2 regions of the Anoxybacillus sp. B2M1 genome follow, and region 1 is predicted to be linked to the other one. Evidence: a T-box and tRNA genes for the amino acid it is inferred to sense, from the RefSeq annotation. Region 1 holds a T-box; the other holds one or more tRNA genes.
What was found. A T-box is a leader RNA that pairs with one kind of tRNA and senses whether it is charged. The one in region 1 lies ahead of serS (serine--tRNA ligase), so its partner is inferred to be a tRNA-Ser.

Region 1 (3,849 bases):
ATTTGGACAAATTTTATGCTGATTTTCAACGATGGAGCTTCCACTTGCAAATTTATTTTCTTGCCGAACGATTCAAAGAACAAAAACGAATCTTCGAATATGGTGGAGGATTTGTGCAAGATCGCTCCATTTATGAGGATACGGGCATCTTTGCCAAAATGCATTTTGAGAAAGGAACAATGACAAAAGTCGATTATGAAACATATACGAGCTTATTTGAAGCGATGGTGATGACTCCTTATTTTCCTCACCCAGATTTGGTCATTTATTTAGAGGGAAGCTTTGAAGAAATTTTACGGCGAATTCAAGAGCGCGGTCGGCCTATGGAGCAACAAACTCCAATAGAATATTGGAAAGAAATGTATGATCGTTATGAACAATGGATTAATAGCTTTCATGCCTGCCCTGTACTTCGCATTAATATTAATGACTACGATCTATTGGAAGACGATCAATCCATTGAGCCAATTATCGAAAAAATGGCTCACATTCTTCATCAATACCGCTGTTTAAAAAGATAACCGCCTATTCTGAGGCGGTTTTTTATAAAGCGGGCAAAGCGCAAAATAAAAAATTCGTTACAATAAAGTAACGAATCGTTTCGAATAACAATCTCCATTTATGCGCAGTGGTGCTTTAAACGAACTGATGGCGGAGGAGGAGGGATTCGAACCCCCGCGCGCCTCTCGACGCCTCTCGGTTTTCAAGACCGACCCCTTCAGCCAGACTTGGGTACTCCTCCTTATCGACAAGAATTACTCTACCATACGAAAATACATCCGTCAATACTTTTCATCCTTTTCCCCCATATTCGAAATATAAAGAAAATATTCGTGGTACCAGACAAAATTCATTTGCTTGCTATCCTTGTGCTGTGTAAATAGAAACGAACGGCATCAATAAAAAATCACAGTCGGAAGGCAAGCTAGTGACTTGCCTCCGACATTTTAAGTCATCTTTCTATTATTTTTGCCGTTACTCCTGATCCGATAATTATCGGATGACTTCTTTATTTCCCATATAAGGACGCAACACTTTTGGAATCAAGACAGTGCCATCCTCTTGCTGATAATTTTCCAAAATAGCGGCCACTGTCCGGCCAATAGCTAAACCAGATCCATTAAGCGTATGAACGTGTTCAGGTTTCGCTTTTGGATCTCGGCGAAAACGAATATTAGCACGGCGCGCTTGGAATGACTCGAAGTTGCTGCAAGAAGAAATTTCGCGGTAAGTGCCGTAGCTTGGGAGCCAAACTTCGATATCATATTTTTTAGCCGCTGTAAATCCTAAATCACCTGTGCACATGCTCATCACACGATAAGGCAGTTCTAGCAACTGAAGCACCTTCTCAGCATGGCTCGTTAATTTTTCTAGCTCCGCATAAGAGTCCTCAGGCTTCACAAATTTCACAAGCTCCACTTTGTTAAATTGATGCTGGCGAATTAGTCCTCTTGTATCGCGGCCAGCTGAACCGGCCTCTGAACGGAAGCATGCACTATATGCCACATAGTTGAGCGGCAAGTCTTCTGCTGATAAAATTTCGTCGCGGTGCAGATTAGTCACAGGCACTTCTGCCGTAGGAATTAAAAAATAATCCTCGCTTTCAATTCGAAACGCATCCTCTTCAAATTTGGGCAATTGACCTGTTCCTGTCATGCTAGAACGATTTACAATATATGGAGGGAGCACTTCTTCATATCCATGCTCTTCTACATGCAGATCAAGCATGAAACTAATAAGCGCTCGCTCTAACCGAGCACCTAATCCTTTATAAAATACAAATCGGCTTCCTGTCACTTTCGCTGCACGCTCAAAATCCAAAATGCCAAGCTGATCAGCAATTTCCCAATGTGGCTTCGCTTCAAATGAAAACGCACGAGGTTCTCCCCATTTGCGGATTTCCACATTATCCTCTTCAGATTCCCCGATCGGCACAGATTCATGTGGAATATTCGGAATCGAAAGCAATAACATCTCTAACGTCTCTTCGACTTGTCGCAATTCATGATCCAACACTTTAATGCGATCGCCAACTTCACGCATTTCAGTGATCAAATGATCAGCATCTTGCTTTTCCCGCTTTAAAATAGCGATTTGTTGAGATACCTCGTTCCGTTTACTTTTTAGCTCCTCTGCTTTAGCAATGAGCTCCCTCCGCTTCTGATCAAGCTCTTCAAAACGAGTAAAATCCGTTAAATCTTCACCACGATGTTTCAGCTTTTCTTTCACTTCCGCTAAATTCGTGCGCAAAAATTTCAAATCTAACATCTCTTGTTCCTCCTTTTTTGCTCCTAAAATAAAAAACTCTCGTCCCCTTATTAAACCAAGGGACGAGAGTAACCCGCGTTGCCACCCTAATTGAAGACAAAATGTCTTCCACTCAAATTGGTAACGGCTTGACACCGGAAATGCTTACTTGCGTTCAAGCGTTCGGCATTTCGCTCAAGGATGGATTCACAAGCGTTTCCCATCGGTTCGCACCACCCACCGATTCTCTGAAGAGAAACATTCCTGCTACTATTTCCTTTCATCACTTTAACGCTCATTCACTTTTAATAAAAATAATGTACTACAAGGTTCGGCAAGATGCAATGGTTTTATTCCATCGATTCTTTAACCATATTTATAAAATACTGTGTCATTCGATGATCTTCTGTTAATTCTGGATGGAAAGAGCATCCTAAAAATTGTCCCTGTCTCGCAGCGACTATTCGTCCCTCGTGCTTTGCTAAAATTTCTACCTCTTCTCCAACTTCAACAATATGTGGTGCACGAATAAAGACACCAACAAAATCATCAGCGACTCCAGTAATTGACAATTCCGCTTCAAAGCTTTCCCGCTGACGGCCAAATGAATTCCGTTCAACAATAATATCCATTAAACCAAGGTGTGGTTCATCATATCCAACAATACGTTTAGCTAACATAATCAAGCCTGCGCACGTTCCAAAGATGGGTTTCCCTTGTGCAGCAAACTCCTTTAACGGCATTATAAAACCGTATTGATCCATTAGCCGACGCATCGTCGTACTCTCGCCACCTGGAATAATAAGACCATCGATTTCTTGAAGCTGCTCCGTTTTTTTGATGACAGCCGCTTCAGCTCCACACGCTTCAATCGACTGAACGTGCTCTCGGACAGCTCCTTGCAAACCTAAAACGCCAATTTTTATCATCTTAACCTTCTCCCTTGATTACCAGCCGCGTTCTTGCATGCGTTGTTCAGGTAATAACGACGAAATATCGATTCCTCTCATCGCCCCGCCTAACCCTTTAGAAAGATGAGCAATTAGTTCATAGTCTTCGTAATGAGTCGTTGCTTCAACAATCGCACGCGCATATTTCTCCGGATTCTCTGATTTGAAAATACCAGACCCTACAAATACGCCATCTGCTCCTAAGTACATCATTAAAGCAGCATCCGCAGGAGTCGCTACTCCACCCGCTGCGAAATTAACTACAGGTAACCGGCCTAATCGTTTAATCTCAAGCAGCACTTCGAACGGAGCGCCGAGATTTTTTGCTTCTGTCATCAACTCATCTTCGCTCATGCTCACAACTTTACGCACTTGAGCATTCACTTTGCGCATATGGCGGACAGCTTCAACAATATTTCCTGTTCCCGGCTCTCCTTTTGTCCGCAGCATCGATGCGCCTTCAGCAATCCGACGAGCTGCCTCCCCTAAATCTCGACATCCGCACACAAATGGTACGGTAAATTGGCGTTTATCAATATGGAATTCTTCATCAGCAGGAGTCAAAACTTCACTTTCATCAATATAGTCTACCCCTAACGCTTCAAGAACTCTTGCCTCCACATAATGACCAATACGCGCTTTCGCCATTACC
Region 2 (3,849 bases), 610 kb from region 1:
GCGAGGAGAGAATCCTAAGGTGCGCGGGAGAACTCTCGTTAAGGAACTCGGCAAAATGACCCCGTAACTTCGGGAGAAGGGGTGCTCTCTTGGGTGTTGAGCCCGAGAGAGCCGCAGTGAAAAGGCCCAAGCGACTGTTTAACAAAAACACAGGTCTCTGCGAAGCCGAAAGGCGAAGTATAGGGGCTGACACCTGCCCGGTGCTGGAAGGTTAAGGGGAGCGCTTAGCTCAAAGCGAAGGTGCGAACCGAAGCCCCAGTAAACGGCGGCCGTAACTATAACGGTCCTAAGGTAGCGAAATTCCTTGTCGGGTAAGTTCCGACCCGCACGAAAGGTGTAACGACTTGGGCACTGTCTCAACGAGAGACCCGGTGAAATTATAGTACCTGTGAAGATGCAGGTTACCCGCGACAGGACGGAAAGACCCCGTGGAGCTTTACTGCAGCCTGATATTGAATTTTGGTACGTCATGTACAGGATAGGTGGGAGACAGAGAAGCCAGGACGCCAGTCTTGGCGGAGTCGCCCTTGGGATACCACCCTTGTCGTACTGAAGTTCTAACCCGCACCCCTGATCGGGGTGGGAGACCGTGTCAGGTGGGCAGTTTGACTGGGGCGGTCGCCTCCCAAAGAGTAACGGAGGCGCCCAAAGGTTCCCTCAGAATGGTTGGAAATCATTCGTAGAGTGTAAAGGCAGAAGGGAGCTTGACTGCGAGACCTACAAGTCGAGCAGGGACGAAAGTCGGGCTTAGTGATCCGGTGGTTCCGCATGGAAGGGCCATCGCTCAACGGATAAAAGCTACCCCGGGGATAACAGGCTTATCTCCCCCAAGAGTCCACATCGACGGGGAGGTTTGGCACCTCGATGTCGGCTCATCGCATCCTGGGGCTGTAGTCGGTCCCAAGGGTTGGGCTGTTCGCCCATTAAAGCGGTACGCGAGCTGGGTTCAGAACGTCGTGAGACAGTTCGGTCCCTATCCGTCGCGGGCGCAGGAAATTTGAGAGGAGCTGTCCTTAGTACGAGAGGACCGGGATGGACGCACCGCTGGTGTACCAGTTGTCCTGCCAAGGGCACCGCTGGGTAGCTATGTGCGGAAGGGATAAGCGCTGAAAGCATCTAAGCGTGAAGCCCCCCTCAAGATGAGATTTCCCATTGCATAAGCAAGTAAGATCCCTCGAAGATGACGAGGTAGATAGGTCCGAGGTGGAAGCGTGGCGACACGTGCAGCTGACGGATACTAATCGATCGAGGACTTAACCAATACGAAAAGGGGAGCAAGCTCGCTTGCATCCATAGGGCGTTCAAGCTTCTGACGGACAAGTCAGGAGACTTGGACAGAAGAAGCGGAAACGACCGTAGGATGCAGCTTGCGGAACTAGACAATACGAAAAGTGGAAGCGAGCGCTTAGCGCCGGAAGGAAAATGTTCTTCCGACGAGACATGCTTGCATGTCGATGGAGGAAGGTGATTTTCCACGAGGCGCTGCGAGCTGGAACTAGACAATACGAAAAGTGGAGCAAGACATCAAGAAAAGCATCGCCTATCCTTTCTGATCTGTTATCTAGTTTTGAAGGAACCAAAAAGTTCTTGACATGGGCGAAATGCTCGTTATAATAATACTTGTCTGTTTGAAATAACAAGCCTAGTGGCGATGGCGGAGAGGTCACACCCGTTCTCATCCCGAACACGGAAGTTAAGCTCTCCAGCGCCGATGGTAGTTGGGGCTAACGCCCCTGCAAGAGTAGGACGTTGCTAGGCTTTATATTAAACATATTCCGCAATCGCTCAGCGACGAGCATTTCCTCTCTGAGCAAACAGCGAGTTGCCTCGACGCATTGTGCTTCTTCGAATGTCTTGAAGAGGAAGAGGCAGTAGAAAAATACAAATAATGATTCGTTAGTTTTTGTGTTTATCTACTATTCCGCAATAGCTCAGCGGTAGAGCAACCGGCTGTTAACCGGTAGGTCGTAGGTTCGAATCCTACTTGCGGAGCCATTTTGGAGAGCTGTCCGAGTGGTCGAAGGAGCACGATTGGAAATCGTGTAGACGTTAACAGCGTCTCAAGGGTTCGAATCCCTTGCTCTCCGCCACTATTTCATGTAATGGCCCGTTGGTCAAGTGGTTAAGACACCGCCCTTTCACGGCGGTAACACGGGTTCGAATCCCGTACGGGTCACTTTTGGGAGGATTAGCTCAGCTGGGAGAGCACTTGCCTTACAAGCAAGGGGTCGGCGGTTCGATCCCGTCATCCTCCACCATACATACTATTGATTGAAAAAAATATAATTTTGTCATCGCGGGGTGGAGCAGCCTGGTAGCTCGTCGGGCTCATAACCCGAAGGTCGCAGGTTCAAATCCTGCCCCCGCAACCAAATAAAACGGTTGGTCCCGTAGTGTAGTGGTTAACATGCCTGCCTGTCACGCAGGAGATCGCGGGTTCGAGTCCCGTCGGGACCGCCATAGAATATGTATGGCTCGGTAGCTCAGTCGGTAGAGCAAAGGACTGAAAATCCTTGTGTCGGCGGTTCGATTCCGTCCCGAGCCACCATTTATTTTATCCAATGCATCTATGAATGCCGGCTTAGCTCAATTGGTAGAGACGAGCGAAGCATCGGTGAAATGACTGCGAGTTGCCTCGACGCATTGGACATCTTGAAATGTCTTGAAGAGGAAGAGGCACAGAACATGTGTTTTATGGTTAGTTCTATAGATAAAGCCGGCTTAGCTCAATTGGTAGAGCAACTGACTTGTAATCAGTAGGTTGCGGGTTCAAGTCCTGCAGCCGGCATCGATTTATTAAAGTAATGGCGGCTATGGCGAAGTGGTTAACGCACCAGATTGTGGCTCTGGCATTCGTGGGTTCGATTCCCACTAGTCGCCCCATACATATTATCCCAAGACATTTGTGATAAAAGATTTGATAATCGCGCGGATGTAGTTTAATGGTAAAACCTCAGCCACGAGCGATACATCATTGAATAGGCGACGAGTTGCCTCGACGCACAAAGCATCTTAGAATGAACTGGTAGAGGAAGAGGCATGGTATATCGGGACACTAGAAATTTGTAATAAAAAATTTGATAATTATGCGGGTGTAGTTTAGTGGTAAAACCTCAGCCTTCCAAGCTGATGTCGTGGGTTCGATTCCCATCACCCGCTTGTATACGGGCCTATAGCTCAGCTGGTTAGAGCGCACGCCTGATAAGCGTGAGGTCGGTGGTTCAAGTCCACTTAGGCCCATCTTTCTTTTTGTAAAGCGTTTTCTTTGCATAAAGTTTGGTGACATGTGTTGCCCATCTATAGGTGTTCTGTGAATTTCTTCTATAACATTGGTCAGTTAGCTTTTGTTTTCATCTACTATTCCGCAATCGCTCAGCGACGAGCATTTCCTCTCTGAGCAAACAGCGAGTTGCCTCGACGCATTGTACTTCTTCGAATGTCTTGAAGAGGAAGAGGCAGTAGAAAAATACGAATAATGATTCGTTAGTTTTTGTGTTTATCCACTATTCCGCAATAGCTCAGCGGTAGAGCAACCGGCTGTTAACCGGTAGGTCGTAGGTTCGAATCCTACTTGCGGAGCCATTGGAGAAGTACCCAAGTGGCTGAAGGGGACGGTTTGCTAAACCGTTAGGTCGCGTTTTTGCGGCGCGCGGGTTCAAATCCCGCCTTCTCCGCCACTGCTGAATGCAAGGCCCGTTGGTCAAGTGGTTAAGACACCGCCCTTTCACGGCGGTAACACGGGTTCGAATCCCGTACGGGTCATAAGTAAAAACCCTATGCACGAGAGCATAGGGTTTTTACTTTACTATAAAGTTAACATGATAAACTACATCATACGCCTCAAAAATA

Region 2: it encodes a tRNA-Ser, which carries the amino acid that the T-box ahead of serS (serine--tRNA ligase) is inferred to sense. The anticodon was not compared.

Annotation. Positions count from the first base shown of each region.
Region 1 covers NZ_CP015435.1:2,640,045-2,643,893, forward strand. The annotation lists gene GFC28_RS12920 (deoxynucleoside kinase) at 1-521, shown strand, start outside; tRNA gene GFC28_RS12925 (tRNA-Ser) at 650-742, opposite strand; gene serS (serine--tRNA ligase) at 994-2,268, opposite strand; T-box leader at 2,324-2,540, opposite strand; gene pdxT (pyridoxal 5'-phosphate synthase glutaminase subunit PdxT) at 2,598-3,176, opposite strand; gene pdxS (pyridoxal 5'-phosphate synthase lyase subunit PdxS) at 3,195-3,849, opposite strand, start outside.
Region 2 covers NZ_CP015435.1:3,253,440-3,257,288, forward strand. The annotation lists rRNA gene GFC28_RS15830 (23S ribosomal RNA) at 1-1,261, shown strand, start outside; rRNA gene rrf (5S ribosomal RNA) at 1,642-1,758, shown strand; tRNA gene GFC28_RS15840 (tRNA-Asn) at 1,921-1,995, shown strand; tRNA gene GFC28_RS15845 (tRNA-Ser) at 2,000-2,090, shown strand; tRNA gene GFC28_RS15850 (tRNA-Glu) at 2,105-2,176, shown strand; tRNA gene GFC28_RS15855 (tRNA-Val) at 2,183-2,258, shown strand; tRNA gene GFC28_RS15860 (tRNA-Met) at 2,296-2,372, shown strand; tRNA gene GFC28_RS15865 (tRNA-Asp) at 2,385-2,460, shown strand; tRNA gene GFC28_RS15870 (tRNA-Phe) at 2,473-2,548, shown strand; tRNA gene GFC28_RS15875 (tRNA-Thr) at 2,716-2,788, shown strand; tRNA gene GFC28_RS15880 (tRNA-His) at 2,808-2,883, shown strand; tRNA gene GFC28_RS15885 (tRNA-Gly) at 3,089-3,159, shown strand; tRNA gene GFC28_RS15890 (tRNA-Ile) at 3,167-3,240, shown strand; tRNA gene GFC28_RS15895 (tRNA-Asn) at 3,508-3,582, shown strand; tRNA gene GFC28_RS15900 (tRNA-Ser) at 3,585-3,677, shown strand; tRNA gene GFC28_RS15905 (tRNA-Glu) at 3,691-3,762, shown strand.